Linked DNA regions of Methylosinus trichosporium OB3b. The main gene of each other region encodes a partner of the protein of the gene in region 2 in a complex. Links are inferred from orthologs where the notes say so. Each region holds a gene or a part of one and is shown on either strand. Other genes may lie near its edges.

Region 1 (14,961 bases), 3.8 Mb from region 2 along the record:
TCTTCTCCTGCGCGGGCGTCAGCTTCAAGCCGGCTTTCAACGCTGCGATCTTGGCGTCGAGGAAGGCCGCATGATCCTCGGCCGTCATTTCCTGATGGCCCATCCGCGGCTCGGCTGAGACGCTGGTCGCGAGGGACGGGACGGCGAGAGCGAGCGCAGTCGCCGTAATGAGAAGATAGTTTTTCATGTTTTGTCACCGGATTGTTGAGGAGACGCTGACAAATCTCGTTCACCTGCGCCAAAAATCAACTTAATGTTCGGTAATGTCCAAGCCGGAAACAGGGCATTCATAACATTTCTAAATTTTCAGGTCGCCGCTATTGTGACGCTCCTGTCTGCACGATCGCCACAAGACTTGTAATCGACATCTGGGAGTCGAAAATGAGCGCTTTCCGAGCCATTCGCATCGATAAGGACGAGGCCGGCTATCGCGCCGCCTATGCCGAGCTCGGCGAGGCCGATTTGATGGAGGGCGACGTCGACGTCGCCGTCACCCACAGCACGATCAACTATAAGGACGGGCTCGCCGTCACCGGCAAGGCGCCGGTGGTGCGCCGCTTCCCGATGATCCCAGGCGTCGATTTCGCCGGCCGCGTGACACGCTCGGCGCATCCTGATTTTCGCATCGGCGACACGGTGATCGCCGGCGGCTGCGGGCTCGGCGAGGTCCATCTCGGCGGCCTGGCCGAGCGCGCGCGCGTCAGCGGCCATTGGCTCGTGCCGCTGCCGGAGGGGCTCACCGCCGCGCAGGCGATGGCGATCGGCAGCGCCGGCTACACGTCGATGCTCTGCGTGCTGGCGCTGGAGCGCCACGGTCTGGAGCCGGCGAAGGGTCCGGTGGTGGTGACGGGCGCGGCCGGCGGGGTCGGCTCGGTCGCTGTGGCGCTGCTGGCGGGGCTCGGATGGCATGTCGTCGCATCGACTGGACGCCCCGAGGAAAACGCCTATCTGAAATCTCTGGGCGCCGCCGAGATCATCGATCGCGCCGAATTGTCGGCGCCGGGCAAGCCGCTGCAGAAGCAGCAGTTCGCCGCGGGCGTCGACACGGTCGGCTCGGTCACGCTCGCCAATGTTCTGGCCCGCACCATGTGGGACGGCGCGGTGGCGGCCTGCGGCAATGCGCAGGGCATGGAGCTGCCGGCGACGGTCGCGCCATTCATTCTGCGCGGCGTGTCGCTGATCGGCGTCGAAAGCGTGCGGCCCTGTATTCCTCTGCGCCGGAGAGCCTGGGAGCGTCTCGCGCGCGACCTCGACAAGGGAACGCTCGCGGCGATGACGGAGACGGCGCCCTTCGACGCGGCGCTGGAGCGGGCGCGATCGATCGTCAGCGGAAAGATTCGCGGCCGGCTGGTGATCGAAATCGGTTGAAAAACAACGAACGCGCATCACGGGGGAAATATGAGCGGAGCTTTCACGAAAGAGCAGGACGACGACGAGCTGCGCGAGGAGCTGCCGGATCGTCCGATCAGCCCGCACCGCAATCTGGTCACGCCCGAGGGGCTCGCGCAGATCGAGGCCGAGCTCGCGCGGCTGCAGTCCGAATTGGACGCCGCGCAGCAGGGCGACGACAAGCATGTGCTCGCCCGCGTGACGCGCGATCTGCGTTATTGGAACGCGCGCCGCGCCAGCGCCGAGCTGGTTCACGCCATCGCCGATGTGGGGCAGGTGCGCTTCGGTCACCGCGTCGTCGTCGAGGACGAGAAGGGTCAGCGCAGGAGCTATCGCCTCGTCGGCGAGGACGAGGCCGATCCGTCGAAGGGCCTCATCCCCTATGTCGCGCCTCTCGCCAAGGAGCTGCTGGGCAAGAGCGTCGGCGACAGCGCCGAGGTCGGACGCCACAGCGCGACGATCCTCGACATCGCCTGAACGCGGAAGCGAAGCAATCCATCAGCCGCGTGGCGGAAGCTGGATTGCGTCGCCCGCGCTCGCGCCGGCGTCGGGTCACGCCGCCTTCTTGACGGCGGGCTTGGCCTGCGGCTTCGCGGCAGGTTTCTCGGCGGCGGGCTTCTCGGCGGCGGCCGGCGCGGCGGCCTCCTTCGGCGCCTCGGGCTTGGCCTCCGGCTTCGGCTCCGCCTTGACGATGACCTTGGCGGCCTTCACGGTCGCTTTCGCCTCCGCCTTGGCCGGCGCCTTCGTCTCGGGCTTGGCTTTCGCCTCGGGCTCGGCTTCGGCCTTCACAGGCTTGGCCGGCGCGGCCCCCTTCTTCAGTCGCTTCTTGATCGACGCCCACAGGTCGCGCATCTCCTGCGCCGCGACGCCGTCGGGATGCAGCTCGCTGACCCCGAGACCGAGGCGCGCCGCCTCCTGATAGTCGACGCGCGAGGAGATGAGCGGCGTCAGCAGCGCGCCCATCTCCTGCAGAGTCGCGACACCCTGCTCGACGCGCGAGTTCTGCTGCGCCGGCGGGCATTGATTGAGCAGGAAGGCGTATTCTTTCTTCTTGTCCTTGATGCTCGCGCGGGTGAGCTCGCTCGCCCACAGATCGAAGACATTGGGACGCGCCGGGATGATGCAGAGATCGGCGGCGCGAATGGCGGCGTCGGAATTTTCCGAATCGGCGCCGGGCGCGTCGATGACCACCAGCGTCACGCCCTTCTTCTCGAGCGCGGCGAGCGCCTTGCCGAGCTTGGCGGGCGGCACATGCTCGACCGGCACGTCCGCGGCCTCGCGAGCCTGCGACCATTTGACCAATGATTGCAGCGGATCCAAATCAATGATGAAAACGCGTTCTCCCGCCCGACGGGCGGCGACGGCGATGCTGCTGGCGAGCGTGCTCTTTCCGGCTCCGCCCTTTTGCGTGACGAATGCGATGGTGCGCATGCGAGTTGACCTGTGTTGAAAGTTGGGCTCCTACGCAGCCGGGGACGCCACGCAACACAAGGGAGGATCGTGAAATATTAACGCTTCTTCTTAACCTGCGAAAGGTTAATCCCCAGTTAATCGCCTCCGACCATGGTTAAGGTTCCGCAAAGGGGCGGGGATACGAACGACCGCGGCGCCGCCCTTGCGGGCGGGCGGCGCAATTGCGCGAGGAGCTTATGATAGCGCCATGACCGATCTCTTTTCCGCCGCGCCGGGCCGCGACACGCCTCATCCGCTCGCCGATCGTCTGCGGCCGCGGCGCCTCGACGAGGTGGCCGGCCAGGAGCGCCTCGTCGGCCCCGACGGTGCGCTGACGCGAATGATTCGTTCCGGGTCGATCGGCTCGCTGATCTTCTGGGGGCCGCCCGGCACCGGCAAGACGACGGTGGCGCGCCTGCTCGCCCATGAGACCGATCTCGCCTTCGTTCAGATCTCCGCCATCTTCACCGGCGTCGCCGATTTGAAGAAGACCTTCGAGGCGGCGCGCGCGCGCCGCGCCGTGGGCCAGGGGACGCTGCTGTTCGTCGACGAGATTCATCGCTTCAATCGCGCCCAGCAGGATTCCTTCCTGCCGGTGATGGAGGATGGCGCGGTCACGCTGATCGGCGCGACGACGGAGAATCCCTCGTTCGAGCTCAACGCCGCGCTTCTCTCTCGCGCGCGCGTGCTGACGTTCGAGCGATTGGACGCCGCGGCGATCGAGAAGCTTTTGGCGCGCGCCGAGCAGACGGAGAATCGGCCGCTGCCGCTCGACGCCGAGGCGCGCGCAGCGCTGATCGCCATGGCCGACGGCGACGGGCGCGCCGCTCTGACGCTCGCCGAGGACATCTGGCGCGCGGCGGGGGAGGGGGAAGTCTTCGACCGCGCGCGGCTCGCCGAGGTCGTGCAGCGGCGCGCGCCGCTCTACGACAAGGCGCAGGAGGGGCATTACAATCTCATCAGCGCGCTGCACAAATGCGTGCGCGGCTCGGACCCGGACGCGGCGCTCTACTATTTCGCGCGCATGCTCGACGCGGGCGAGGACCCGCTGTTTTTGGCGCGGCGCATCGTGCGCATGGCGGTGGAGGATATCGGGCTCGCCGATCCGCAGGCGCTCGTCGTCGCCAACGCCGCCAAGGACGCCTATGATTTTCTCGGCAGCCCCGAGGGCGAACTGGCGCTGGCCCAGGCGGTGATCTATGTCGCCACTGCGCCCAAATCCAACGCCGGCTATGTGGCCTACAAGGCGGCGCGCCGCGTCGCCGCGGCGGCCGGCTCGCTCATGCCGCCCAAGGTCATTCTCAACGCCCCGACCAAATTGATGAAGGGCGAAGGCTATGGCGATGGCTACGCCTATGACCATGACGAGCCAGAGGCGTTTTCCGGCCAGGATTATTGGCCCGAGAAGCTCGGCCGCCAGACATTCTACCGGCCGGTGGAGCGCGGCTTCGAGCGTGAGATCGGCAAGCGGCTGGACTATTGGGAGCGCCTGCGCCGAGAGCGGCGGAAGCCTCGATGACAGATCACTCGAAAAAACGTGAGTAGATCGGAGGTTAGATTTTTGCCTCGTCTCTGTGCGGGGCGACCTGAGCGCCTGCGCTCGGTTATGGTGTGAATTCAAATCAATAATGTGAATATTCACTGTAGCAGAATTGCCACAACTGGGCGCGAAATCATCCCCAAGGCGAGTATCGCGGCTGTAGAGCGTTGACGTAGCCGTTGGCCGGGCGTACTCCGCGTCGGATCGATGAAACGCCGAGTGGCTGATTGATTCGCTTGTCGCGCCGCTCCGATAATGGAGGGAATTATGAAAACGCTGTCTGCTCTCAGCATGATCACGCTGGGTTTCGCCGTCTCGTCGGCCTCTGCCGCCGACCTTCCGTCCGCGAAAGCTCCGGTCGCTTTTGTCGAGCCGGCTCCCGCGTTCACCTGGACCGGCGTCTATGCGGGTTTGAATATCGGCTATGGTTGGAGCGAGAAGCAGTCGATCGCCGGCACGGTGAGCGCCGCAGGAACTCCGATCGCCTTTTGGTCCTTTCCGTCGAGCGCGGTCGACGGCGTCCTCGGCGGAGGCCAGATCGGCTATAATCGCCAGTTTGCGGGAACCAGTTTCGTCGTCGGCCTCGAAGCAGATTTCCGCGGCGCTGGCGTGAACGGCTATTCGAACGGCTTCGGCCCGACAAATCAATTCGGCTACACGCCGTTCGTCAACGCGCGGCAGCAGCTCGATTGGTTCGGCACCGTTCGCGGCCGCTTGGGCTACGCGGTCGCGCCCACTCTGCTCGTCTATGGCACGGGCGGCTTCGCATATGGCGGCTATCGCGCCACTTATTCCGGCGGCGCGGTGGGCGTCCCGGTGACCGTCTCTGTTTCCAACAGCGATGTGCGCACCGGCTGGACGGCCGGCGGCGGCGTCGAATGGGCGTTCCTGCCGCGCTGGTCCGCCAAGGTCGAGTATCTTTATACCGAGCTCGAGCGCGGTCACGACGCCTCCTACGCGCTTCTGGGCCTCGTCGCCAATCAAGTCGGCGTCCAGAATCGCTTCCACACGATCAGCGCTGGCGTAAACTATCACTTCGATCTGTTTGGAGCGCCGCCAGCCCCGGTCGTCGCGAGATACTGATCACCGCTTGCAGCTACAGCGAAAAAGCCCGGAGCTTTGCGCCGGGCTTTTTTCTTGCGCGTTGCTTCCCGCGCTTCGCACGTCAATCGGAGCGCACCACCTCGAACTTGCGCTGCAACACTGTCAGCACGCGCGCGAGGTCATGGCCGCGGCGCATCACGAGGCCGCTCGCGGCGACGACGCTGTAGGCGCCTTGCCGCCGGCCGAGCTCCGGGTCTTTCTCGACGCGATAGAGCGGCGCCTCGCTGGCGCGGCGGAAGATCGAGAACACCGCCTTGGCGGGAGAGAAATCAATGGCGTAATCCCGCCATTCTCCGGCCGCGACCTTGGCGCCATATAGATCGAAGAGGACGCGCAGCTCACGCCGATCGAAGGAGACGACCTGCGGCGCCTCCCGCCGCGAGGGGGCGCTTCTGTCCGAATTATTCGCGCGACCCGCCACCACGGCGAACGGGCCGCGCCGCCCGCTCGGATCCGTCGTCTCCATCTCGTTCATGCCGGTCCCTCTTCAGAACCCCATGATTGCGCGGGCGCGCGGCGAGAGCAAGCGCATTTGTGACGGGTCTGCGACGCCCCGGCTCGGCCGGAGCGACGAATTCACATTTTCGCCCCTATCGAGCCCCTTGCGCGCCAAAGGGAGCGACCAATATTCCGATCATTGCCTCGACAGGCTCGGAACGCGGTCTTCCGGAATTCGTCAGCCCCCCAGCCCCCCGGAAGGGCGTCGGTTCGAGTAGTATGAGTTCGTGGCGATGGACGGGCCGGCCGAGCGACGCTCGCGCCGGCCCGTCTTGTTTTCGGCGCTTCCGCCGCCTTGCAACTCGTGGATCGATCGCCGATATGAGCGTCGCGCTCCGCTCGCGCCGGCCGGCCGGCCGGGCGGGAGCGCGCATTGCCGATCGACGAAGGCATTGCCGATCGACGAAGACTTGGCGCGCCCATGCGCCGCGCGGCGGCGACGACGGGCGAAGCGCGAAAATTGGAGACGATCCCCGTGAGCGATCACGACGAAACCACCACGATCGATGCGACGAAGAGCGATCACGGTTTTCAGGCCGATGTCGCGCGCCTGCTCGAGCTCATGACTCACTCGGTCTATTCCGAGCGCGATATTTTTCTCCGCGAGCTCGTGTCCAATGCCGCCGACGCCATCGAGAAGCTGCGCCATGACGCGCTGTCCGACGAAGCGCTCGCCGCGAAGGCCGCGGCGCCGCTCGTCACCATCTCCATCGACAAGGACGCGCGCACGCTCACCGTCGCCGACAATGGCGTCGGCATGTCGCGCGAGGATCTCGTCGCCGCGCTCGGCACCATCGCCAGCTCCGGCACGCGCGCCTTTCTCGACGATCTCGAGAAGAAAGGCGGCGAGAAGAGCGCTTCGCTGATCGGCCGTTTCGGCATCGGCTTCTATTCGGCCTTCATGGTCGCCGAGAAGGTCGAGGTGGCGACGCGCCGGGCCGGCGCGAGCGACGCGTTTCTCTGGACCTCGGACGGCAAGGGTTCGTTTCAGATTTCATCGCTGCCGCTCGCCGACGCGCCCGATCCGGGAACGCGCGTGACCCTGCATTTGAACGCGGAATCGGACGAGTTCCTCGCGCCTTCGCGCATAGAGGAGATTTTGCGCGAGCATTCGGGCGCGATTCCCATTCCGATCGATCTCGTCGAGGCGCCGGGCGCGGAGCCGCGCCGTCTCACCGACGGCTCGGCGCTGTGGACGCGATCCAAATCCGAGATCACCGAAAAGGAATATGAGGATTTCTATCAGCAGCTCTCGGGACAGTTCGACGCGCCGGCGTTGACCGTGCATTGGCGCGCCGAGGGGCGCATCGAATATACGGTGCTCGCCTTCGCGCCCGGCTCGCGGCCTTACGATCTCTTCGATCCCGCGCGCAAGAGCCGGACCAAGCTCTATGTGCGCCGCGTGCTGATCTCGCGCGAGATCGATCTGCTGCCGCCGTGGCTGCGCTTCATGCGTCTCGTCGTCGACAGCGCCGATCTGCCGCTCAACGTGTCGCGCGAGATGGTGCAGAATAATCCGCTGCTCGACGCCATGCGCAAGGCCATCTCCACGCGCATCGTCAAGGAGCTCACCGACCTCGCGACGAAAGACGCGGAGAAATTCGCGTCCTTGTGGAAGAATTTCGGGGCGGTGATCAAGGAGGGCCTTCACGAGGATCCGCAGCGGCGCGACGAGATTTTCGCCATCGCGCGCTTCTCCAGCCTGCTGCATCCCGATGGCGATCTGTCGTTGAAGGATTATGTCGCGAGCCTCAAGCCCAATCAGACGGCGATCTATTACATCACCGGCGACGACAAGAAGCGCCTCGCCGCCAGCCCGCAGCTCGAGGCGTTTCGCGCCAAGGGCGTCGATGTGCTGCTGCTCGACGAGGCGGTCGACAGCTTCTGGGTGACGAGCGCGCTCGGCTTCGACGGCAAGCCGTTCAAATCGGCGACGCAGGGCAAGGCCGACATCGACTCCATTCCGACTCCCGAAGGCGCCGCCGAGCCGCCGCCGGCGGAAGCGACTTCCGAGGTCGCTCTGCTCACCGCGATGATGAAGGAGACGCTCGGCGAGCATGTCGACGACGTGCGCGTGTCGACGCGTCTGCGCGAGAGCGCGGCCTGTCTCGTCGCGCCCGATCACGGCTTCGATCTGCAGCTCGCGCGCATGCTCGCGGAGAGCGGCAAGGGTCTGCTCGGCAAGCCGGTGCTGGAGATCAATCCGGGTCACGAGGTCGTCGTCGCGCTGGCGAAGAAGTCCAAGGCCGATCGCGCCAGCGCCGAGGACGGCTTCTGGCTGCTGCTCGACACGGCGCGCATCGCCGACGGCGAAGCGCCGCTCGACGCCGGCGCCTTCGCGAAGCGCGTGACGGCGCTGCTGGCCAAGACGGTGTGCAAGACCGAGTGATGGACGCAGCTTCACCCGCTCTCGGGGAGACGCGCGCGGCGGCGCTCGACCGCGTCGCCTCGCTCCTCGAGAAGAATGGCGTGGAGGAGCCGCGTCGCGACGCGCGCGCGCTGCTGCTCGCGGCGGGAGAGATGACGGCCGCCGATCTTCTGCTCGAGCCGCATGCGCGTCTCTCGCCGTGCGTGCAACGCCGGCTCGATGATTTCGCACGCCGGCGCGCCGCGCGCGAGCCGGTGACGCGCATCCTGGGCGCGCGCGGATTTTGGACGCAGGACCTCGTCGTCGCGCCCGATGTGCTCGATCCGCGCGCCGACACCGAGACGCTCGTCGCGCTGGCGCTCGATCTGTTGCGCGAGCGTCGAAACGATGCGCTCACAATTCTCGATCTCGGCGTCGGCTCGGGCGCGATCACCTGCGCGCTCTTGTCCGAGCTGCCGCAGGCGCGCGCAGTCGGCGTCGATCTTTCGGGAGAGGCTTGCGCGGCCGCTTCCGTCAATATCGCGCGTTGCGGCATCGCCGCGCGCGCGACCATCCTGCGTGGGCGATGGGCGCAGGCGCTCGAGACGCGTTTCGATCTCGTCGTGTCGAATCCGCCCTATGTCGCGAGCGGCGAGATCGCGACGCTCGCGCCCGAGGTGAGGCTTCACGATCCCTCGCTCGCGCTCGACGGCGGCGCGGACGGACTCGCATGTTATCGTGAGATCATCGCCGATCTGCCGCGCATATTGGCGCCGCACGCGCTCGCGGTGCTGGAGGCGGGAGCGGGGCAGGCGGCGTCGATCGCCGCGTTGCTCGAAGCGGCCGGCCTCGAGATCGCCGAAATTCGCGAGGATTTTGCTGGTTGCGAGCGCGCCGTCGCCGCGCGCCGCCGAGACCGAAGCCGGTGGGAGGATCGCGAATTCCGCGCGCGGTGACGAAAAGCGCGAGCGGGGGACGTGACAAATTCGCTACACTCCCTATTTAAATGCGCGAGGGCGCGATCTCTCGCTTGGCGGGAGGAGGGGGCTAGATTATAGTCCTTCTCGATTGAACGCCGATTTCACGGGACGAGACGCAATGCGAATCGCTCGTCACTCGCCGGAGCGCAGATCAACTCGGAAGCGCCCTTAACGGAACAAGCGGCTCGATCGTCGAGAATCCCGGCTCTGGTCTGAACAGGGCGGTCGAGGCTCCGAATCGAGCTGATCTGAAGTGCAGCGCGTTCAGGCGGCGGAGTGGAGCCGGACGGGCTTCTCGACAGACGCAGAACGCCGCGCGAGCGTCGCGGCGTCGAGGGAGCCGCAGTCCGCGTCAATGGACGCGGCGCAAGCTCGCAAGAGTTCGTCTCGAACGGGCGGGAAGCGTTTTCGTCTCGAAACGGACTCAAACGCCGGCGTTGCAGCCGGCGCTCGCCAGGGGATTGCGACGAGGCGCGGGCGCGCATTGCGCTGCGTCTTCGCGTGATCGCTCTCCGGGGGCGCGCTCGCGCGGCGAGACGCGAGCGAATGAAGCCGCCGATGGCCTCCTCGCGCGACCACGTCCAAGCGTGCGTCCGGTCGCGTGATTTTGCGGTCGCGTAATCAGCGGTCGCGTATTTGCGCTCTACCGACATGACGGGATGAAACGGCGACGCCCATGCAGAACAGCGACGGACCTTCTCGAGGATATTCGATGAGACCTGGACAGAACAAGCGTATCCGCGGCCGCAGCAATCGCAAGGGGCCCAACCCCCTGACGCGGTCCTACGAGTCGAATGGCCCCGATGTGAAGATTCGCGGAACGGCGCAGCATATCGCCGAGAAATATCTGCAGCTCGCGCGTGATGCGCAGTCGTCCAGCGATACGATCATGGCCGAGAGCCTGCTGCAGCACGCCGAGCATTATTTCCGCCTCATCGCCGCGGCTCAGGCGGCGCAGCAGCCGAATGGCTTCGGACGCTCCTTCGAGTCGGAAGCCGATGTGGATGACGACGACGATCTCGGCGGAGCGCAGGACCGGTTCGCGCCGCTCTCGGAGCGGCTGCCGCAGCCGGTCGCCTATCAGCCGCAGCCTTATGCGCCGGCCCCCTATCAGCAGCAGCAGCCGCCCGCGCAGCAGCCGCATTTCAATCCGCCGCCGCAATTCGGTCAGCAGCCTCAGCCTTTCGAGGAGCGCCCGATCGGCGGCGGCGAGGCTCCGCCCCGCTACGAACGCCAGCCACGCCAGGACCGCAACTTCCGCGACCGCAGCGGCCGCAACGATCGCGATCGCGGCGGCGAGCGCAACGCCGATGCGGGCGGCGAGCGCTTCGATCGTAATCGCGACAATCGGGACAATCGGGACAATCGCCGCTTTCAGCCGCGGCCGCAGCCGGCGCCGGTCGCCGACGAGCAGCCTGCGGGTCTGCCCTCCTTCATCACGGCGCCGACGCCGATCCGCGCCGCGGGCGCCGACGAGCCCGCCGATACTTTTGCGCGCGCCGAGCGCACCGCCGTGCGCGAGCATGAGGAGGCCGCCGCCGGCTTTCATCTGAACTCGCGTCGCCGCCGTCGTCCGCGCGCGGGCGCCGAGGAGGCGAATGGCAATGTCGCGGTGTCGACCGGCGACGAGCCGGCGACGCAAACCGGCGAGCTGCCGCTCGGCGATTGATATTCGACGGCGACGCCGACCCTCTCCCCGCTTGCGGAGAGAGGGTCGGCGTCCTTGTCTACAAGCGCGCTGGCGGCCGTCTGATAGCTTCCGCCGTGCCGAAGCCGCCGGCGATCGCCTCGAGAATATCGGCGTCGGTCACGATCCCCTGGAAGCGCTCGAATTCGTCGAGGGCCAGCGCGCCACATCGAGCGCATCGGCCGAATCGGGGACGATCGGCGCGGGGCGCAGGTCGTGTTCCTGCTCGACGCCTCGGGACGCGCGCTGAGGCGCGCTCGGCCATGGCGCGCGCCATTCACCAGGATCAGGGCGACGACGATCGCCAGTTCGGTCATCGGCATGCGCGAAGCATTTCCGTGACGCCTCTCGAGGCGAGCCTCGAGGCTCGCTTTCCGCAATCTGCTCGAACGATGCGCAAAAACCTCGCGCTCCAGTTCGTCGCACCCTCTTTCCGGCGCCGACGCGCCTTCCCATATCGGCCTCCAGCGGTCGCCGAGAGGGGCCGGTTTCACGCCATATGTGACGGGGAGGCGCGCCGATTCGCGGCGTCTCGCCGGTCGGAGGGGTCATATGAATTTCGACAAATATACGACGCGCGCCCAGGGCTTCGTGCAGGCGGCGCTGTCGCTGGCGACGCGCGAGGGCAATCCGCAGCTGCAGCCCGAGCATGTGCTCAAAGTGCTGCTCGACGACGAGCAGGGCCTTTCCGCAGGGCTGATCGACCGCGCGGGCGGACGCTCGCGCGAGGCGCTGGCGAAGACGGAAGCCGCGCTCGCCAAGCTGCCGAAAGTCTCGGGCGGCGGCGCCGGACAGCCGCAGCTCGCACAAGCGACGGCGCGGCTCTTCGACAATGCCGAGAAGATCGCACAGAAGGCCGGCGATTCCTATGTCACGGTCGAGCGCCTGTTGCTCGCCATCGCGCTCGAGAAGGGAACCGAGGCGGCGCGCATTCTGAGCGAGTCCGGCGTGACGCCGCAGACGCTGAGCGCCACGATCGAGGATCTGCGCAAGGGCCGCACCGCCGATTCCTCCTCGGCCGAGAGCGCCTATGACGCGCTGAAGAAATATGCGCGCGATCTCACCGAGGCGGCGCGCGAGGGCAAGCTCGATCCCGTCATCGGCCGCGACGAGGAGATTCGCCGCACCATTCAGGTGCTGTCGCGGCGCACCAAGAACAATCCGGTGTTGATCGGCGAGCCCGGCGTCGGCAAGACGGCGATCGTCGAAGGTCTGGCGTTGCGCATCGTCAATGGCGACGTGCCGGAATCGCTCGAGGACAAGAAGTTGCTGGCGCTCGACATGGGCGCGCTGATCGCCGGCGCGAAATATCGCGGCGAGTTCGAAGAGCGCTTGAAGGCGGTGCTGAGCGAGATCACCGCTGCGCAGGGCGGAATCATTCTGTTCATCGACGAGATGCACACGCTGGTCGGCGCCGGCAAGGCCGATGGCGCGATGGACGCGTCCAATCTGCTGAAGCCGGCATTGGCGCGCGGCGAATTGCATTGCGTCGGCGCGACCACGCTCGACGAATATCGCAAGCATGTGGAGAAGGACGCAGCGCTGGCGCGACGTTTCCAGCCGGTGTTCGTCAACGAGCCGACGGTCGAGGACACGATCTCCATTCTGCGCGGGCTGAAAGAGAAATATGAGATGCACCATGGCGTGCGCGTCACCGACGGCGCCATCGTCGCGGCGGCGACGCTCTCCAATCGCTACATCTCCGATCGCTTCCTGCCCGATAAGGCCATCGACCTCGTCGACGAGGCGGGCTCGCGCCTGCGCATGCAGATCGATTCCAAGCCCGAGGAGCTGGACGAGCTCGATCGCCGCATCATTCAGCTGCGCATCGAGCAGGAGGCGCTGCGCAAGGAGACGGACGCCGCGTCGAAGGACCGGCTCGCGAAATTGGAGACCGAGCTCGCCGAGTTGAGCGAAAAATCGGCCGCGCTGACGCAGCGCTGGAAATCCGAAAAGGACAAGCTCGGCCAGGCGCAAAAATATAAGGAGCAGTTGGAGACGGCGCGCAACGAGCTGGCGCAGGCTCAGCGCCGCGGCGAGTTCCAGCGCGCCGGCGAGCTCACCTATGGCGTCATTCCCGATCTCGAGCGCAAGCTCGCCTCGAGCGAGAAGGAAGGCGCGCAGAAAATGCTCGAGGAGGAGGTGACGCCCGAGCATGTCGCGCAGGTCGTCTCGCGCTGGACCGGCATTCCAGTCGACAAGATGCTCGAGGGCGAGCGCGAGAAGCTGCTGTTGATGGAGGACGAGCTGGCGCGCCGCGTCGTCGGGCAGAAGGAGGCGGTCGCCGCCGTCTCGACGGCGGTGCGCCGCGCCCGCGCCGGATTGCAGGATCCCAATCGTCCGATCGGCTCCTTCATTTTTCTCGGGCCGACGGGCGTCGGCAAGACCGAGCTGACCAAGGCGCTCGCGAGCTTCCTCTTCGACGACGAGACGGCGATGGTTCGTCTCGATATGTCGGAATATATGGAGAAGCATTCGGTCGCGCGGCTGATCGGCGCGCCTCCCGGCTATGTCGGTTATGAGGAAGGCGGCGCGCTCACTGAGGCGGTGCGGCGCCGGCCCTATCAGGTCGTGCTGTTCGACGAGATCGAGAAAGCGCATCCGGATGTGTTCAACGTGCTCTTGCAGGTGCTGGACGACGGCCGCCTGACCGACGGCCAGGGCCGCACGGTGGACTTCAAGAACACGCTGATCATCATGACGTCGAACCTTGGTTCCGAGTTCCTGGTGATGCAGCAGGAGGGCGAGGATTCGACCGCCGTGCATGATGAAGTGATGCAGGTGGTGCGCGCGCATTTCCGGCCCGAGTTCCTGAACCGCGTCGACGAGATCGTTCTGTTCCATCGCCTGCGGCGCGAGGATATGGGCGCGATCGTCGACATTCAGCTCGAGCGGCTGCAAAAGCTGCTCGACGATCGCAAGATCGTCCTGCAGCTCGACGAGAAGGCGCGGGCCGTGCTCGCCGCCAAGGGCTATGATCCGGCCTATGGCGCGCGGCCACTGAAGCGCGTGATCCAGAAGGAGTTGCAGGACCCGCTCGCGGAGGCGCTGCTCGCCGGCGACATCGTCGACGGCTCCACCGTGCGTGTGTCGACCGACAGCCAAGGGCTGACGCTGAATGGCCGGCCCATCGGAAGGCGCGGCTTGCGCGCCGAAAAGGCGGCGTGAGTTAATTCTACTTCGTCACGAGAAACCGCAACGTTGGGGGCGGCGTCATCAACTCAGTTGAGGGGTCATTTTGAGGTCCCTCAGCTTTGCGTTGGCGATGACGATGATTTTTCGCATAATTGCGGAAAGGGCGACAATGGGTTTTTTGCCGTTTGCGAGAAGCCTCTTGTAGACGTCGCGCAAGGCAGGATTATGCCTTGCGGCTGACATAGCGGCCATGAACAGCACGCGCTTGACCTCCGGCCTGCCGCCGGTCATGCGGCGGTAGGCGTCTTTTTCACCGCTCTGTCGCGGATGGGGAGCGAGGCCGGCGAGAGAGGCGGCGCGTCGCCGATCACAAGAGCCGAGCTCGGGCATGAGGGCGAGCAAGGCGGCGGCGGTCTTTGCTCCGAGACCGGCCACGCGGCGCAAGGCTTTTTCGGAGCGGCGCAGCTCGTCATGCGCCTCGATCAGAGCGGCGATGTCGGCGTCGATCGCCGCGATCTGAGCATCGAGACAGTCGAGAAGCGCTTTCAAATAGCTCTGCACCGGCTCGGCTCCAGGGGCCTGCGCGCGGTTTGAGAAAGCGGTGCGCTGGACGACGAGATCGCGTCGCGTGAGCGCCAACGCCTGCAACTTTCCGCGGGTTTTGTCGGGCGCCTGCCAGCGGGCGAGCTGGAGATGACGCTCCTGGCCGTAGCGGGCGAGAGCGCGGGCGTCGAGGGCGTCGGTTTTCCCGTGGACGCCCAAGGATCGGATAAAGGCCTTCACTTTTCTGGCGTCGGCGCGGTGGGCCGGGACGCCGGCCGCGAGGAGG
Region 2 (14,750 bases):
CCGAGCGAGTTGACCAGCAGAGACGCCCGCGCGCGGACGAGGGCCGTCACACTGGGAAGCTTCGGCATGTTGCAGCATGTCAGCCTGCAGGTGACGGCGCCGGAGGCCATAGAGACGCAAGCGGAGCCTCCCGCCGACGCGACTACCCCTCGCGTGTAAATGGGTTCGGCGATGGGCACGCCGCCTTGACCGAGCTTCAAGCACAGCAGCGCGCCATCGCCTTTCAACGCACAAGCCCGTGAATTCCCGGCGTCGATCGCGACCAAGCCGGTGAACGTCCCGAAATCTTTCGGCGTCGACCCGACGATTCCCCCCGAGCTGCCGTCGCTGATTTTACCCCAGCATTTGACGCCATGCGCGCGGGTCAACGCGCAGCTGTGCAGTGCCGCCGAAGAGATCGCGCTGACGCCGCTCGACAATCCCGACACCGAGACGGGGCTGTGACGATCTTGCAGGGTCCCGTCGCCGAGCTGACCATACAAGTTCCACCCCCAGCATTTGACGGCGCCCGCGATGGTCAGCGCGCAACTGTAGTAGTCGCCCGTCGCGATTGCGACGACGCCGCTCGAAAGACCCGAGACGGGAACAGGAACACTTCGCGACGTGGTCGTGCCGTCGCCGAGTTGGCCATGCCAGTTCAAGCCCCAGCATCTTACCGCGCCGGTGGCGGTCAGCGCGCAAGTGTGCCCGTACCCCGCCGCGATGGCGACGACGCCGGTCGACAATCCCGGCACGGAGACAGGGGTGGAGCTGTCCTCGCAAATGTTGTCTTCGATAACAGTCATGCAACCCCAGCATTTGACGCCGCCGGCGGTGGTCAACGCGCAGCTGTGCGCATAGCCGACCGTCACCGCGACGGCGCGGCTCGAGAGCGACACGGCGACCGGCGTGAGGCGGCGCGTCGTCGTTCCGTCGCCGAGCTGTCCATGCTTGTTGACGCCCTAGCACGAGATCCCGCCGGCGGCGTCCAAGACGCAATTGTGCCACTGGCCCACCGAGAGCGTCGCCTGCCCCGCTCCATAAGGCGACAGCGTCCCCAATCCGAGCGTGACATCGCCATCGGTGAACGTCACCTTGCCGGTCGCCGCGCCGCCGCCGAAGCCATCGACCTCGCCGACGAGCTTCACTGTCTGGCCGAGCTTCGCCGGATTGGGCGAAGTGAGCAGCCGCGTGCGCGACGCGCTCTTGCCGAACGCGGGCGCCGCGAGGACGAGACACAGCGCGACGCAGAACATTTTGAAAGCGCTCATGATCGAAATCCCTCCCTGAATTGAGCGCAGGCTAGACATTTCGCGTGACACGAGCAAGTGCGGCGGAGCCGCCTCGCAAGACCGCCGTTCGATCAAAGACGCCTCTTCACGGAGCGATGGTCTGCGCGCGCGAGCCGCTCGACTGCGAATGCGCCGCATCGCCCGAATAGGTCGCCCGCAGCGTATGCGTTCCGGCGCCGAGCGACTTTGTCAACAAAGGCGCCCGCGTGCGAACGAGGGCCGTGAAATCGGGGATAGGCTTGGGAGCGCGGCGGTTCCTGGTCGTCCCATCGCCGAGTCGCCCGCTCGCATTGAAGCCCCAGCATCTGACGACCCCGGTGACCATCGAGACGCAGGTGTATCCGAATGCCGGCGCGATCGCGGCGACGCCCCGTGTATGGCCGGGCACGGCGACAGGCGTGTCGCGAGTCGTGGTCGTTCTGTCGCCGACTTGGCCGCTGTCGTTGGACCCCCAGCAGAAAAGCGCGCCGTCGCCTTTCAAGGCGCAGGTATGGTACTGTCCGCCGGCGATCGCCACCACGCCGGTCGACAGCGTAGAGACCTCGACCGGCGTCGAGCGGTTCGTCCTCGTGCCGTCGCCGAGCTCGCCCCAGTTGTTGGTGCCCCAGCATTTGACGCCGTGGAGGCTGGTGAGGGCGCAAGCGTGAGAAAATCCCGACGCGATCGCCGCGACGCCGCTCGACAGCCCGGGCACGGCCACGGGAACGGTGCTGTGATTGGTGTAGATGCCCCCCCAGCATTTGACGGAGCCGACGCTGGTCAGCGCGCAACTGTGATGTTGGCCGGCCGAGATCGCGACGACGCCGCTCGAGAGGCCCGACACAGTGACGGGGGTGTGGCGATTTTCTGTGGTCCCGTCGCCGAGCTGGCCGTAATAGTTGCTGCCCCAACATTCGACGCCTCCGACGGCGGTCAGCGCGCAGCTGTGCTGAGATCCCGCCGCGATGGCGACCACGCCGGTCGACAATCCCGAAACGGCGACGGGCTGGTGACGCTCCAAGGTCGTCCCATCGCCGAGCTGGCCGGCATAGTTGACGCCCCAGCATTTGACGCCGCCGACGGTGGTCAGCGCGCAAGAATACGAACCGCCGGCCGATATGGCGACGACGCCGCTCGAAAGACCCGTCACCGCGACCGGGCTCAGGCGCCTCGTCGTCGTCCCGTCTCCGACCTCGCCGGCGGAGTTGCGGCCCCAGCACGCGGCTCCGCCGGCGGATGTCAAGGCGCAGACGTGCCACATGTTCGCCGTCAGCGTCGCCTGTCCCGCGCCGTAAGGCGAGAGCGTCCCGGCGCCGAGCGCGACGTCGCCGTCGGTGAAATTCACCGTCCCCGTCGGCGCGCCGCCGCCGAAACCATCCACCTCGCCGACGAGCTTCACCGTCTGGCCGAGCTTCGCCGGATTGGGCGAAGTGAGCAGCCGCGTGCGCGACGCGCTCTTGGCGAATGCCGGCGCCGCGAGGGCGAGAGACAGGGCCACGCAGAGAATTTTGAAAGCAGTCATGATCGAAATCTCCGCAATGAAGCTAGATGATCGAGGACGCCGAGGCGCGCCCCGAACGAGGTCGGCCGCGCTGCCCCGCCGGAGCCGCCGTCACGGGACGATGGTCTGCGACTGCGCCGCGCTCGACGGGTCATGCGCCGCGTCTCCCGGAAAGCTCGCCTGCAACGTGTGCGCGCCGACGCCGAGCGAGCGCGTCGACAAAAGCGCGCGGCCACGCACAGCGGGAGTCAAGCGAAGGACCGGCGTCGGGGTCGAACGATGCGTATTCGTGCCGTCGCCGATCTGGCCGAAGAAGTTCTGGCCCCAGCATTGAACTGCGCCGGCGCTGGTCAGCGCGCAAGTATGGGAGCCGCCGGCGGCGACGACGCGAACGCCGCTCGAAAGACCCGTCACCGGCCCGGGAATGGGCCGACTGCCCGGCGTCGACGCATCGCCGAGCGCGCCGAACGAGTTCGATCCCCAGCACAGGACGGCGCCCGCGCCGGTCAGCGCGCAAGTGTGATATTCGCCCGCCGAGATGGCGACGACGCCGCTCGAAAGTCCCGACACCGCGACCGGGGTGGAACGATTTTCATAGGTCCCGTCGCCGAGCTGGCCGTCGAAATTGGCTCCCCAGCATAGGACAGCGCCGGCGCTGGTCAGCGCGCAGCTGTGAGCCCCTCCCGCCGAGATGCCGACGACCCCGCTCGAAAGACCCGACACGGCGACGGGCGCCGAGTGGTCCGACGTGGTCCCGTCGCCGATCTGGCCACGGTCATTATAGCCCCAGCATTTGACGGCGCCGGCGCTGGTTGCAGCGCATGTGTGCTCTCTGCCTCCCGTGATCGCGACGACGCCGCTCGAAAGGCCCGCTACGTCGACCGGCGTTCGGCGGCTCGACGTCGTTCCGTCGCCGAGCTGGCCCTCGGAATTGTACCCCCAGCATTTGGCGGCGCCGGCGCTGGTCAGCGCGCAAGTGTGGACCGCGCCGGCCGCGACGGCGACGACGCCGCTCGAAAGGCCCGACACGCCGACCGGCCTGAGTCGGTCGTTCGACGTCCCATCGCCGAGAATGCCGGAATTGTTGAAACCCCAGCATTTGACGGCGCCGGCGCTGGTCAGCGCGCAGCTGTGCAGAATACCCCCCGTGACCGCGACGATATCGTGCGAGAGCCCCTGCACATCGACCGGCGCGTCTCTTTGCTTGGTCGAGCCGTCGCCGAGCGCGCCGCGGTCGTTCCCGCCCCAGCATCGCGCGCCGCCAGCCGCAGAGACTGCGCAGGCATGCGTCGCTCCCCCGGTCAGGGTCGCCTGCCCCGCGCCGATGCGCGACAGCAGCGCCGCGCCGATGACGACCGCTCCATCGGAAAAGGTCACCTTCCCCGTCGGCCCGAGCCCGCGGCCGTCGACCTCGGCCTGTAGCCGCACGGTCCTCCCTATCTTCGCCGGATCGGGCGAAGCGAGCAGCCGCATGCGCGACGCGCTCTTGGCGAATGCGGGCGCCACGAGGGCGAGGGACAGCGCAGCGGCGCAGACAAATCTGAAAGCGTTCATAATCGAAATCTCCGTCGAATGAGAGGAAGCGGCGGCCGTCACTGGACGATGGTCTGCCATTGCGATCCGCTCGACGGCGTGTGAGTTGCATCGCCCGGAAAGCTCGCCTGCAGCGCATGGTCCCCACACCGAGCGCGCGCGTCGATAGCCGCGCGCGGGCGCGGACGACGGGCGTCAGGCGGGAGACGGGCGTGGGGAGGACTTTGTTTGTCGTGGTTCCGTCGTCGAGTTGGCCGTCATAGTTATAACCCCAGCATTTGGCGCCGCCGATGGTCACCGTGCAGCTATGAACCAATCCGAGCGCGATCACGGCGACTCCGCCGGAAAGATTTGATACGGCGACGGGCGTGTCGTTCCATCGCCGAGCTGGCCCTCGGAATTGTGACCCCAGCATTTGACGGCGCCGGCGCTGGTCAATACGCAACTATGAAGGCCGGTCGCGATCGCGACGATATGGCTCGAATTCCGGCGAACAAGGTCGCCTGCCGCGCTCCCGCGCGCGCCAATTTCGCCGAACCCAAAGACACGGAGCCGTCGGTGAGGCTCACCAAGCCCAACGGGCCGCCGCGGCGGCCGTCGACCTCGGCTTGCAGCAACACCGCCTGGCTTGCCTTCGCCGGATCAGGCAGAGTGACGAGCCGCGCGCGCGACGCGCTTTTTGCGAAAGCCGGCGCGGCGAGCGCGAGAGAAAGGGCTGCGACTGCGAGAAATCGCAAGGCATTCATGTTCGAAACTCCGTTAATCGAGAGGCCCGAGAGAAGCAGCGACGAGCCGGCGTCACGGGACGACGGTCAGCGACTGCGTTCCGCTAGACGGCGTATGCGCCGCATCGCCGGGATAGCTCGCCTGCACCGCATGCGTCCCGACGGCGAGCGAGTTGGTCAGCAGATGCCCCCGCGCGCGGACGAGCGCCGTGAAACCAGGAATCGGCTTGGGCGCGAGGCGGCGGCGCTGAAACGTTCCGTCGCCGAGCTGACCCAGCCCGTCGCTGCCCCAGCATCTGACGACCCCGGAGCTGATCGTCACACAGGTGTGATCGGAGCCCAGCGCGATCGCAACGACGCCTCGTGTGTGGCCAGGCACTGCGACGGGCGTCGTCCGATTTGTCATCGTCCTGTCGCCGAGCACACCGTCTTGATTGGATCCCCAGCACAGGACAGCGCCGTTGCCCTTGAGCGCGCAGTTATGATTGCTGCCCGTTGCGATCGCGACGACGCCGCTCGTCAAACCTGACACTACGACCGGGGTGTGACGGGTCGTCGTCGTTCCGTCGCCGATCTGACCGTTGGAGTTGTCGCCCCAGCAAACGACGGCGCCGGCCTTGGTCAGCGCGCAGCTGTGGCCCCAGCCCGCCGTGATCGCGACGACGCCGCTCGAGAGGCTCGGCACGGCGACGGGCGTCGCGCGATTCGCCGTCGTCCCATCGCCGAGCTGGCCGTGGGAATTAGAGCCCCAGCACTTTACGGCGCCGGCGGTGGCGAGCGCGCAACTGTGCTGGTTTCCGCCAGCGATGGCGACGACGCCGCTCCGAAGCCCTGTCACGCCAATGGGGGTGCGATGATAGGTCGGCGTTCCGGCGCCGAGCTGCCCCGCGACATTCGAACCCCAGCATTTCACCGCGCCGACGCTGGTCAACGCGCAGCTGTGGACGTCGCCGGATGCGATCGCAACGACGCCGCTCGAAAGACGCGTCACGACGCCCGGCGCAGACCGGTTCGGATAAGTCCCGTCGCCGAGCTGCCCGACTTGATTCCAGCCCCAGCATTCGACGGCGCCGGCGCTGGTCAACGCGCAGCTGTGGCCATCGCCCATCGAGATCGCGACGATGTCGCTCGGCAAACCCGACACCGAGACGGGACTGCTTCGGCGGACCATTGTTCCGTCGCCGAGCTGGCCATAATCGTTTCGACCCCAGCAGCTCACGCCGCCTGCCGCAGGCAAGGCGCAACTGTGCTGACCGCCCATCGACAAAGTCGCCTGCCCCGCGCCATAGGGCGACAGCGGCCCCGCGCCGAGCGTGATCGCGCCGTCGGCAAAGCCCACCGTTCCCGTCGGCGCACCGCCGAGCCCGTCGACCTCGCCGACGAGCTTCACCGTCTGGCCGAGCTTCGTCGGATTGGGCCGAGACAAGAGCCGCGTGCGCGACGCGCTCTCGGCGAATGCGGGCGCCGCGAGGGCGAGAGACAAAATCGCGGCAGCAACAAATCGGAAAGCGCTCATGATCGAAAACTCCGTGAAAAGCGAGAAGAGCGGCATGATCTGGCGGCTCGACGCGTTCGGACCGGCCTATCCGTTCGGCCGTCAAGGGACGACGAAGTGCGTATGCAGCCGGCTCGACGGGCCATGCGCTCCTTCACCCGGATAGCTCGCCTGCAGCCGATGCGTCCCGACGGCCGGAGCCGCCGTGACAGACAGAGCGATGCACAAAATTTTGAAACAACTCATGATGAAGCCTCCGCAACGTCAACGGAGGCTAGGAAATCGTCCTGTCGTGAACAAGCTTCGACCCCGGTTCGGCCCCGCGCTCTAACGACGCACCTCTCGGCCGCCGCTCGCGGCGGAGCGCCGCATTCGCTTTTGTTTCACGGCCGAGCGGCGCGCCGAGCCAGCGTCACGGGACGATGCTGTGCGACTGCGATCCGCTCGACGCCGAATGCGCGGCGTCGCCCGGAAAGCTCGCTTGCAGCGTATGCGACCCGACGGCGAGCGAATTGGTCAGCATGGACGCCCGCGCACGGATCAGCGCCGTGAAGCCGGGAATCGGCGCCGGGGCGAGACGGTTCTTGAACGTTCCGTCGCCGAGCTCGCCATGCCAGTTGTTACCCCAGCATCGGACGATCCCGCCGCCGACCGAAACGCAGCTATGATCGCCGCCCAGCGCGATCGCGAGCACGCCTCTCGTATGGCCGGGCACGGAAACGGGCGTGGCGCGATGCGTCGTCGTCCTGTCGCCGACCTGGCCGAAGTAGTTGCGCCCCCAGCACCAGAGCCCGCCGTCGCCTTTCAGCGCGCAATTATGACCGTAGCCGGCCGCGAGCGCGACGACGCCGCTCGAGAGGCCAGACACGGCCACCGGGGTGATGCGAGTCGTCGTCGTCCCGTCGCCGACCTGGCCATAGTAGTTGTAGCCCCAACATTTGACGGCATGGGCGCTGGTCACCGCGCAAGTATGGACCCCTCCGGCCATGATCGCGGCGACGCCACCCGCAAGACCGGTAACGGCGACAGGCTTACTACGCTCCGTCGTCGTCCCGTCGCCGAGCTGGCCTCGGTGATTTTGACCCCAGCATCGTGCGGCGCCGCCTCTCATCACCGCGCAACTGTGATTGTCGCCCGCCGTGATCGAGACGACGCCGCTCGAAAGCCCCCAGGCGCCGACCGGCGTGAGACGATTCACATAGTAATTCTCCACTCCATCGCCGAGTTGACCGAGTCCGTCCCAACCCCAGCAAAGGACGGCGCCCGCGCTGGTCAGGGCGCAATTGTGGAATTGGCCCGCCGCGATCGCGACGACCCCGCTCGAAAGACCCGATACGGCGACCGGCGTCAGACGATTCGTCATCGTCCCATCGCCGATCTGACCATTGGCGTTCGAGCCCCAGCAGAGCACGGCGCCCGCGACCGTCAGCGCGCAGGCATGCAACGCTCCTGTCGTGATCGCGACGACGCCGCCGGACAGGCCGGACACCGCGACCGGTGAAGGTCGATCCGTCGTCGTCCCGTCGCCGACTGCGCCGAATTCATTATAGCCCCAGCACATGACGCCGCCGACGCTGGTCAGCGCGCAAGCCGACGCCAGCGTCGCCTGCCCGGCGCCAAAGGCCGACAGCGTTCCCGCGCCCAGCGCGACGCCGCCTTCGGAAAAGCTCACCGTCCCCGTCGGCGCGCCGCCGCCGAGGCCATCGACCTCGGCGATGAGCTTCACCGCGAGGCCGGCTTTCGAAGAACCGGGCTGGGCCATGAGCCGCGTGCGCGACGCGCTCGCTGCGACGGCGGGCGCGGCGAGGGAAAGAGAGAGGATCGCGACGGCGAGCCACCGAGGCGCCGCGGCCGCGACGACCCCCGACATGCACGAAATTGTGAAAAAACTCATGACAAAGCCTCCCCCTATGCAACGGAGGCTAGAAAATAGCACTGTCGTGAACAAGCTGTGAACCCGGTTTGGCCCCGTGCTCTAACGACGCACTCGGTGCGCCGAGCCTGTGCTATGCCGCATCCCCTCCTTTCGCCCGCCATTTCTCTCGCTTTCCGCCCTGAAGCGGCTAAAGGAGACGCTCGCATTGGCCTCGGACCGGACATGTTCGCACAAGACAAGCTCGACCTCATTCTCCGCCGCCACGATGAGATCGGCGCCAGGCTCGCCGCCGGGCCGGACGCCGCGAGCTTCGTCGCGCTGTCGCGCGAGCTCGCCACGCTGGACGATGTGGTCGCCAGAATCAGGACCTGGCGCGCGACCAGCGCCGAGATCGCCGGCCTCGGCGAGATGCTGGCCGATCCTGCGCTCGAGCCCGAGATGCGCGCCTTCGTCGAGGGCGAGCTCGACGCGGCCGAAAGCGCGCTCGCGAGCGCCGAGCAGGAGTTGAAGCTCGCGCTGCTGCCGAAGGATTCGGCCGACGAGAAGGGCGTCATTCTCGAGGTGCGCGCGGGAACGGGCGGCGACGAGGCCGCGCTCTTCGCCGGCGATCTCTTCCGCGCCTATCAGAAATACGCCGGCGTCAAAGGCTGGGGCGTCGAGATTCTCTCGGCGAGCGAGGGCGCGCTCGGCGGCTATAAGGAAATCGTCGCCGAGATCTCTGGACGCGGCGTCTATGCGCGATTGAAATTCGAATCTGGCGTGCATCGCGTGCAGCGCGTGCCGGCGACCGAGACGCAGGGACGCATCCACACATCCGCGGCGACAGTCGCGGTGCTGCCGCAGGCCGAGGAAGTCGATGTCGCCATCGACGACAAGGATCTGCAGATCGAGACCATGCGCTCCGGCGGCGCCGGCGGCCAGCATGTGAACAAGACCGAATCGGCGATCCGCATCACGCATCTGCCCTCGGGAATAGTGGTGATGATGCAGGAGGAGCGCTCGCAGCATCGCAACAGGGCCAAGGCGATGGAAGTGCTGCGTTCACGCCTCTTCGACGCCGAGCGCCAACGATTGGACAGCGCGCGCGCCGCCGACCGCAAGGCGCAGGTCGGCTCGGGCGACCGCTCGGAACGCATCCGCACCTATAATTTTCCGCAAGGCCGCGTCACCGACCATCGCATCAATCTGACGCTGTACAAGCTCGATCGCGTGATCGAGGGCGAGCTCGACGAGATCTTCGACGCGCTGACGACGGATCATCAGGCGAAGCTGCTGGCGCAGAGCGAGGAATGACGTTCCGGGACAAAGGCGAGCCTTGGAGGCTCGCATGGCGAAACCGCGATGTGCGCCGGCGCACATCGCGCGCGGCGAGCCTTTCGTAAGGTCGCGAGGCTCGCCGAGGATGAGCGACGCCATTTCGTTTCACGGAGCGCGACCATGATCAAAACGCTTTTCACCGCAGGCCTGCTGGCCTTCGCCCTCGCGGGCTCGACCCTCTCCGCCGACGCGCACTCGCGCCACTATCATCATGATCATGGCCCCGACGCGGGCGACGTCGCCGCCAGCGCGCTCGGCGCGCTCGCGCTGGACGCGATCACCGATTCCGATTGCTATGTCAGCCGCCGTCCCGTCACCGATCGCTGGGGCAATGTGCGCTATTTCCGCGACGTGACGGTCTGCGACTGAGCGCGCGCGACGGCTCGCCTGCGAAGGGCCGGCGTCCCCGGCCCTTTCTTCGCGCTCGCGGACGCTTGACAGGATCGCGCGCGCCGATTTAACTGCCGCCCCATGACCTTCGTCCCCGCTGCGCCCTTCTATTGGTTTTTCGGCTATCTCGCGCCGGCGGCGAAGGGAGCGATGCGGATGGTCGACTAGAGACCCAGAAGCCCGCGAAAATCCCTGGAGCCGCCAGACCCGCTGGCGGCTTTTTTGCGCCGCCGGCCCCCACAGAAGAGGAGCCGCGCCGTGCCGACCGAAACCGACGATCTGCGCATCGTCAAAATCAAAGAGCTGACCCCGCCCGCCGAGATCATGCGCGAATTGCCGCGCAGCGAGAGCGCGAGCCGCGTCGTCGCTTCCGCCCGCGCCGCGCTGCGCGAGATCCTGCGCGGCCGCGACGACCGTCTCGCCGTCGTCATCGGCCCGTGCTCCATTCACGATGCCGACGCCGCGCTCGATTATGCGCGCCGTCTCGCCGCAGCGCGCGACGAATTTGCCGATCGGCTGCTGATCATCATGCGCGTCTATTTCGAGAAGCCGCGCACCACCGTCGGCTGGAAGGGCCTCATCAACGATCCGCGTCTCGACGGCAGCTTCGACATCGAGACGGGGCTGCGGCTGGCGCGGCGCCTGCTGCTCGAGGTGAATGAGCTCGGCCTGCCGGCGGGCTGCGAATTCCTCGACATGACGACGCCGCAATATACCGCCGATCTCGTCGGCTGGGGCGCGATCGGCGCGCGCACGACCGAGAGCCAGGTGCATCGCGAGCTCGCCTCGGGCCTCTCCTGCCCCATCGGTTTCAAGAACGGCACCGACGGCAATGTGCGCATCGCCGTCGACGCGGCGCTCTCGGCCGCGCAGCCGCATCATTTCCTCGCCGTCACCAAGGACGGGCGCTGCGCCATCGCCGCGACCCGCGGCAATGAGGATTGCCACATCATCCTGCGCGGCGGAAAGACGCCGAACCATGACGCCGTGAGCGTCGCAGCCGCCTGCGCCGAGGCGGAAAAATCCGGCGTCTCGCCCTATGTGATGGTCGACGCCTCACACGCCAACAGCGGCAAGAAGCCGGAGAATCAGCCCCATGTGATCGATGAGCTGGCGCAGCGGATCGAAGCCTGCGAGCGCAGCGTCATCGGCGTGATGATCGAAAGTCATCTCGTCGGGGGGCGTCAAGACCTCGTCGCCGGACGGCCGCTCGTCTATGGGCAGAGCGTCACCGACGGCTGCCTCGACTGGCCGCGATCGCTCGACTGCCTGCGCCGTCTCGCCGAGGCGGTCGAGCGCCGGCGTGCGGCGGCCGGCGCGCAGATCGCGGCGGCGGTCTGACGCCGATGCGGCGCAAATGCGACGATCCGCCGCATCGGCGTCGCGCCGCGGCCATGTGACAGATCCGGGGAGGCCGCAAGACAACCCGCCCCGGAGGCGGGAGGAGTTGACGCAATGGAGATTTCTCTCGAGCAGGCCGTGGAGATCCACGCCCGCGTGCTCACGCATCGGCTCGCCGGCAAAGCTCCGTCGAAGGCGCGCGAGCGCGCGCTCGACCTGCAGCGCGCCGGCGACGACGAAGGGCACGAGGTCTGGCTCAAGGTCGCCGATTCGGCCGAGCGCCTGCTGGACCGGATCGCTGCGGACGAGGCGACGCTGCTTCAGTAGTTTCCACAGGAAAGTCGTCACGAAAGGTCAGTCTCGGAACGCTAGACCGCGCATCGACTCAACGGAGCCGATGCATGACCCTTCTCACGCAATCCCTGGAGCGCTCGGGCCTGCTCGCCGAACCATCGTCGGCGCCCTCGGACGCTCATGCGCGCAGGCTCGACAGCTATCTGCTCAACCGCCATCGCGGCGCGGAGGCGGTGCGCGACATCATCCTCGCCGCGCGGCTTCGCCGATCTCGGCTTGCCGCATGTCGCCGCCGATCTCGCCGTGGTGCTGCGCCTGCTGCTGGCGAAATGTCCCGAGGCGCGCGGCGAGATCCGCCGACCGCTGGTCTGGGACGACGCCGCCTGAGCAGGGGCTCAGGCGTGCGCCGCCGCCGAGAGCGCTCCGTCCAGCACGGCGAGAACGCGCTCGACCACGGCGTTCTCCGCTTCGAAAAAAGCGCGCTCTTGCCGCTCGAGCTCGTCTCCCTCTTCGGGCTCGCACAGCTCGCGGCGAATGTCGCATAGACGCTCCGCCCGCCGCCGCAGCGTCCCGACGAGCGCTTCCGCATCGCTGCGCGCGAGCGAGAACGTGACGGTCTGCTCCATCTTTCCCTCCTCGAGAGACGAAATAAATGGAGTTGGCGCCATTGCTTCGCAACGCGCCGCGGGCGGGACGCGTTGATATTTCGTGACAGCGCTCCAAGTGGGGCGCAGCTTTCTCGAACACGAGAGGAACGACCAATGGAACGCCGCCAATTCGTCGCCGCCATCGGCGCCGCCGCGGCCGCGGCCTCGGCGAGCCGCGCCTTTGCGCAAACGACGCAAGGTCTCGCGCCGGGCGCGCCTGTGCATCACCATCCGGCGAAATATCACGCGCTGATGGAGACGAGCGCCAAATGCGTGTCGACCGGCAATGAGTGCCTGCGCCATTGCTTCGGCATGCTGTCGATGAACGACACCAGCATGGCCGACTGCACCAAGGCCTCCTATGATCTCGTCGCCGCCTGCGCGGCGCTGGAGACGCTGTCGGCGGTCAACTCGTCGGCGACGCCGGCGCTCGCCAAGACGGTCTATGACGTGTGCATGGCCTGCAAGAAGGAATGCGACCGCTTCCCGCAATATTCCGAATGCAAGAATTGCGGCGACGCGTGCAAAGCCTGCGCCGACGAATGCCAGCGCGTGTCGAGCTGAACGAAAGACGAGTTGAACGAACGAAAGGACGGGCGGCGCGAGTCGCCCGTTTTCAACCGTCCGCCAGCATCCGCATCGCCGCCTCATGGATGCGGCGATCGCCCACCGCGATGATCGCCCCGCCCTGCGCCGCCGAGCCGCCGTCCCAGGTGGTGACGATTCCTCCCGCGCCTTCGACGATCGGGATCAGCGCGACAATGTCGTAAGGGTTGAGATTGGTCTCGATCACGAGATCGACATGGCCCGCCGCCAGCGCGCAATAAGCATAGCAATCGCCGCCGTAGCGCGAGAGGCGCGTCTTCGCCTCGACGCGGAAGAAGGCGTCGCGCAGGCTCTCATCGATCAGCTTCGGCGAGGTCGTCATCAAGGTGGCGTCTGCGAGGCTCGCGCAGGCGCGCACGCTCAGCTTGCGGCGCTCCTCGGCGGCGGCGGCTTGCTGCGCTTTCCACGCGGGCTCCGCATGGCGGCGCGCCGGCCCGCGCCAATAGGCCGCCTCCCCGTCTCCTGAAAAACGCTCGCGCGTGAACGGCTGATGCATCAGCCCGTAGCAGGGGCGGCCATTATGAGTGAGGCCGATCAACGTGCCCCACAGGGGCAGGCCGCAGATGAAGCTCTTGGTGCCGTCGATCGGATCGAGCACCCAGACATATTCGGCGTCGGCGCGCACATCGCCGAATTCCTCGCCGACGATTCCATGGCTCGGAAAAGCGCTCTCGATGAGCCGCCGCATGGCGATCTCGGCGGCGCGGTCGGCCTCGGTCACCGGATCGAAGACGCCGCCATGGGCCTTGTCCTCCGTCGCGAGGCTGGTGCGGAAGAACGGCAGGATCGCCTCGCCCGAAGCATCGGCGAGACGCTCGACGAATTTCTCGAAATCGACGGCGGACATGCGCTCTCTTTTCCTCGCGGCTGGTCGGCTCTTCGCGGCTATTCGGCGGCGGCGCGCTGCTCGCGCGGTCCGACCGTCTGCGCCAGCAGCCGCGCCAGCTCGCCGAGCCGCGCGACCAGCAGCTCGAACGCGTCATTGCGCGCGAGATCGTTCTCGTCCATGTAGAGATTGCGCGCGATCTCGATCTGCACCGCATGCGAGCCGGCGGCCGGACGGCCGTAATGCTCGGTGATATAGCCGCCCGCATAGGGACGGTTGCGCTGCACGTGATAGCCCCATTGCCGCAGCCGCGCCTCGATGGTCTCGACGATCTCCGCCGAGCAGCTGGCGCCGAAGCGGTCGCCGAGCACGAAATCGGGCTTGCGCTTGTCGCCGCGCGGCGTCTGGCTCTCCTTGGCGACATTCGACGGCATCGAATGGCAATCGACGAGCAGAGCGACGCCGAAGCGGCGCCGCGCGCGCTCCACCAGCCCGCGCAGCGCGGCGTGATAGGGCTTGTGCAGGCTGTCGATGCGGCGCAGCGCCTCGTCGACGCGCAGCCGCTCGGCGTAGATCTCGCGCGCGTCGGCGACGACGCGCGGAATGGTGCCGAGGCCGGCGGCGACCCGCAGCGAGCGCGTGTTGACGAACTCTGGCAGCGCATCCTCGAACATGCGCGGATCGAGCTCATAGGGCTCGCGGTTGAGATCGAGATAGGCGCGCGGGAAATGCGCCTTGATGAGCGGCGCGCCCGCCGTCGGCGCGAGGCCGAACAGCGCATGCACATGCGCATCCTCGGAGCGGCGCAGGCTCGCAATGTCGAGCCGCGAGCTGGCGAGAAAGCCGGCGGGATAGATGTCGCCCGAATGGGGAGAGGAGAAGACCAGCGGGGAGACCAGCTCCTCGGGCTCGATCACCTCGAAAGGCGCGCCGATTCCCGCATCGGGCG

Evidence for each region.
Region 1: the proteins of prfA (region 2) and prmC are in contact, whole or in part, in a crystal structure (PDB 2B3T), measured with the Escherichia coli proteins. The link is inferred for Methylosinus trichosporium OB3b from one-to-one orthologs.

The regions. Positions count from the first base shown.
Region 1 is NZ_CP023737.1:3,988,756-4,003,716, forward strand. Bases 7,330-10,328 are described here. They hold prmC (peptide chain release factor N(5)-glutamine methyltransferase), read left to right. Parts: upstream 7,330-8,371; coding sequence 8,372-9,286; downstream 9,287-10,328. Other genes in these bases: htpG (molecular chaperone HtpG), read left to right, coding at 7,330-8,372; CQW49_RS18935 (DUF4167 domain-containing protein), read left to right, coding at 10,023-10,328. Also shown: CQW49_RS18885 (Spy/CpxP family protein refolding chaperone), read right to left, coding at 1-187; acuI (acrylyl-CoA reductase (NADPH)), read left to right, coding at 382-1,368; transcription elongation factor GreA, read left to right, coding at 1,399-1,866; CQW49_RS18900 (ParA family protein), read right to left, coding at 1,942-2,820; CQW49_RS18905 (replication-associated recombination protein A), read left to right, coding at 3,050-4,360; CQW49_RS18910 (outer membrane protein), read left to right, coding at 4,649-5,464; CQW49_RS18915 (DUF2794 domain-containing protein), read right to left, coding at 5,547-5,960; more of htpG, read left to right, coding at 6,405-7,329; more of CQW49_RS18935, read left to right, coding at 10,329-10,979; ATP-dependent chaperone ClpB, read left to right, coding at 11,550-14,165; CQW49_RS18945 (IS110 family RNA-guided transposase), read right to left, coding at 14,214-14,961. UniProt on the Escherichia coli protein: Methylates the class 1 translation termination release factors RF1/PrfA and RF2/PrfB on the glutamine residue of the universally conserved GGQ motif, i.e. on 'Gln-235' in RF1 and on 'Gln-252' in RF2.
Region 2 is NZ_CP023737.1:196,940-211,689, reverse strand. The notes cover bases 7,850-10,637. They hold prfA (peptide chain release factor 1), read left to right. Parts: upstream 7,850-8,602; coding sequence 8,603-9,673; downstream 9,674-10,637. Other genes in these bases: CQW49_RS00980 (3-deoxy-7-phosphoheptulonate synthase), read left to right, coding at 10,346-10,637; CQW49_RS00985 (hypothetical protein), read left to right, coding at 9,818-10,066; CQW49_RS00995 (Alpha-tubulin suppressor and related RCC1 domain-containing protein-like protein), read right to left, coding at 7,850-8,398. In the rest of the region: CQW49_RS01025 (RCC1 domain-containing protein), read right to left, coding at 1-785; CQW49_RS25335 (Ig-like domain-containing protein), read right to left, coding at 942-1,250; CQW49_RS01020 (Ig-like domain repeat protein), read right to left, coding at 1,357-2,772; CQW49_RS01015 (RCC1 domain-containing protein), read right to left, coding at 2,863-4,305; CQW49_RS26250 (hypothetical protein), read right to left, coding at 4,612-4,722; CQW49_RS01000 (RCC1 domain-containing protein), read right to left, coding at 5,083-6,525; CQW49_RS24250 (hypothetical protein), read right to left, coding at 6,607-6,750; more of CQW49_RS00995, read right to left, coding at 6,917-7,849; more of CQW49_RS00980, read left to right, coding at 10,638-11,428; CQW49_RS00975 (hypothetical protein), read left to right, coding at 11,543-11,755; CQW49_RS00965 (hypothetical protein), read right to left, coding at 12,118-12,348; CQW49_RS00960 (four-helix bundle copper-binding protein), read left to right, coding at 12,484-12,933; hisN (histidinol-phosphatase), read right to left, coding at 12,986-13,822; CQW49_RS00950 (N-formylglutamate amidohydrolase), read right to left, coding at 13,861-14,750. UniProt on the Escherichia coli protein: Peptide chain release factor 1 directs the termination of translation in response to the peptide chain termination codons UAG and UAA.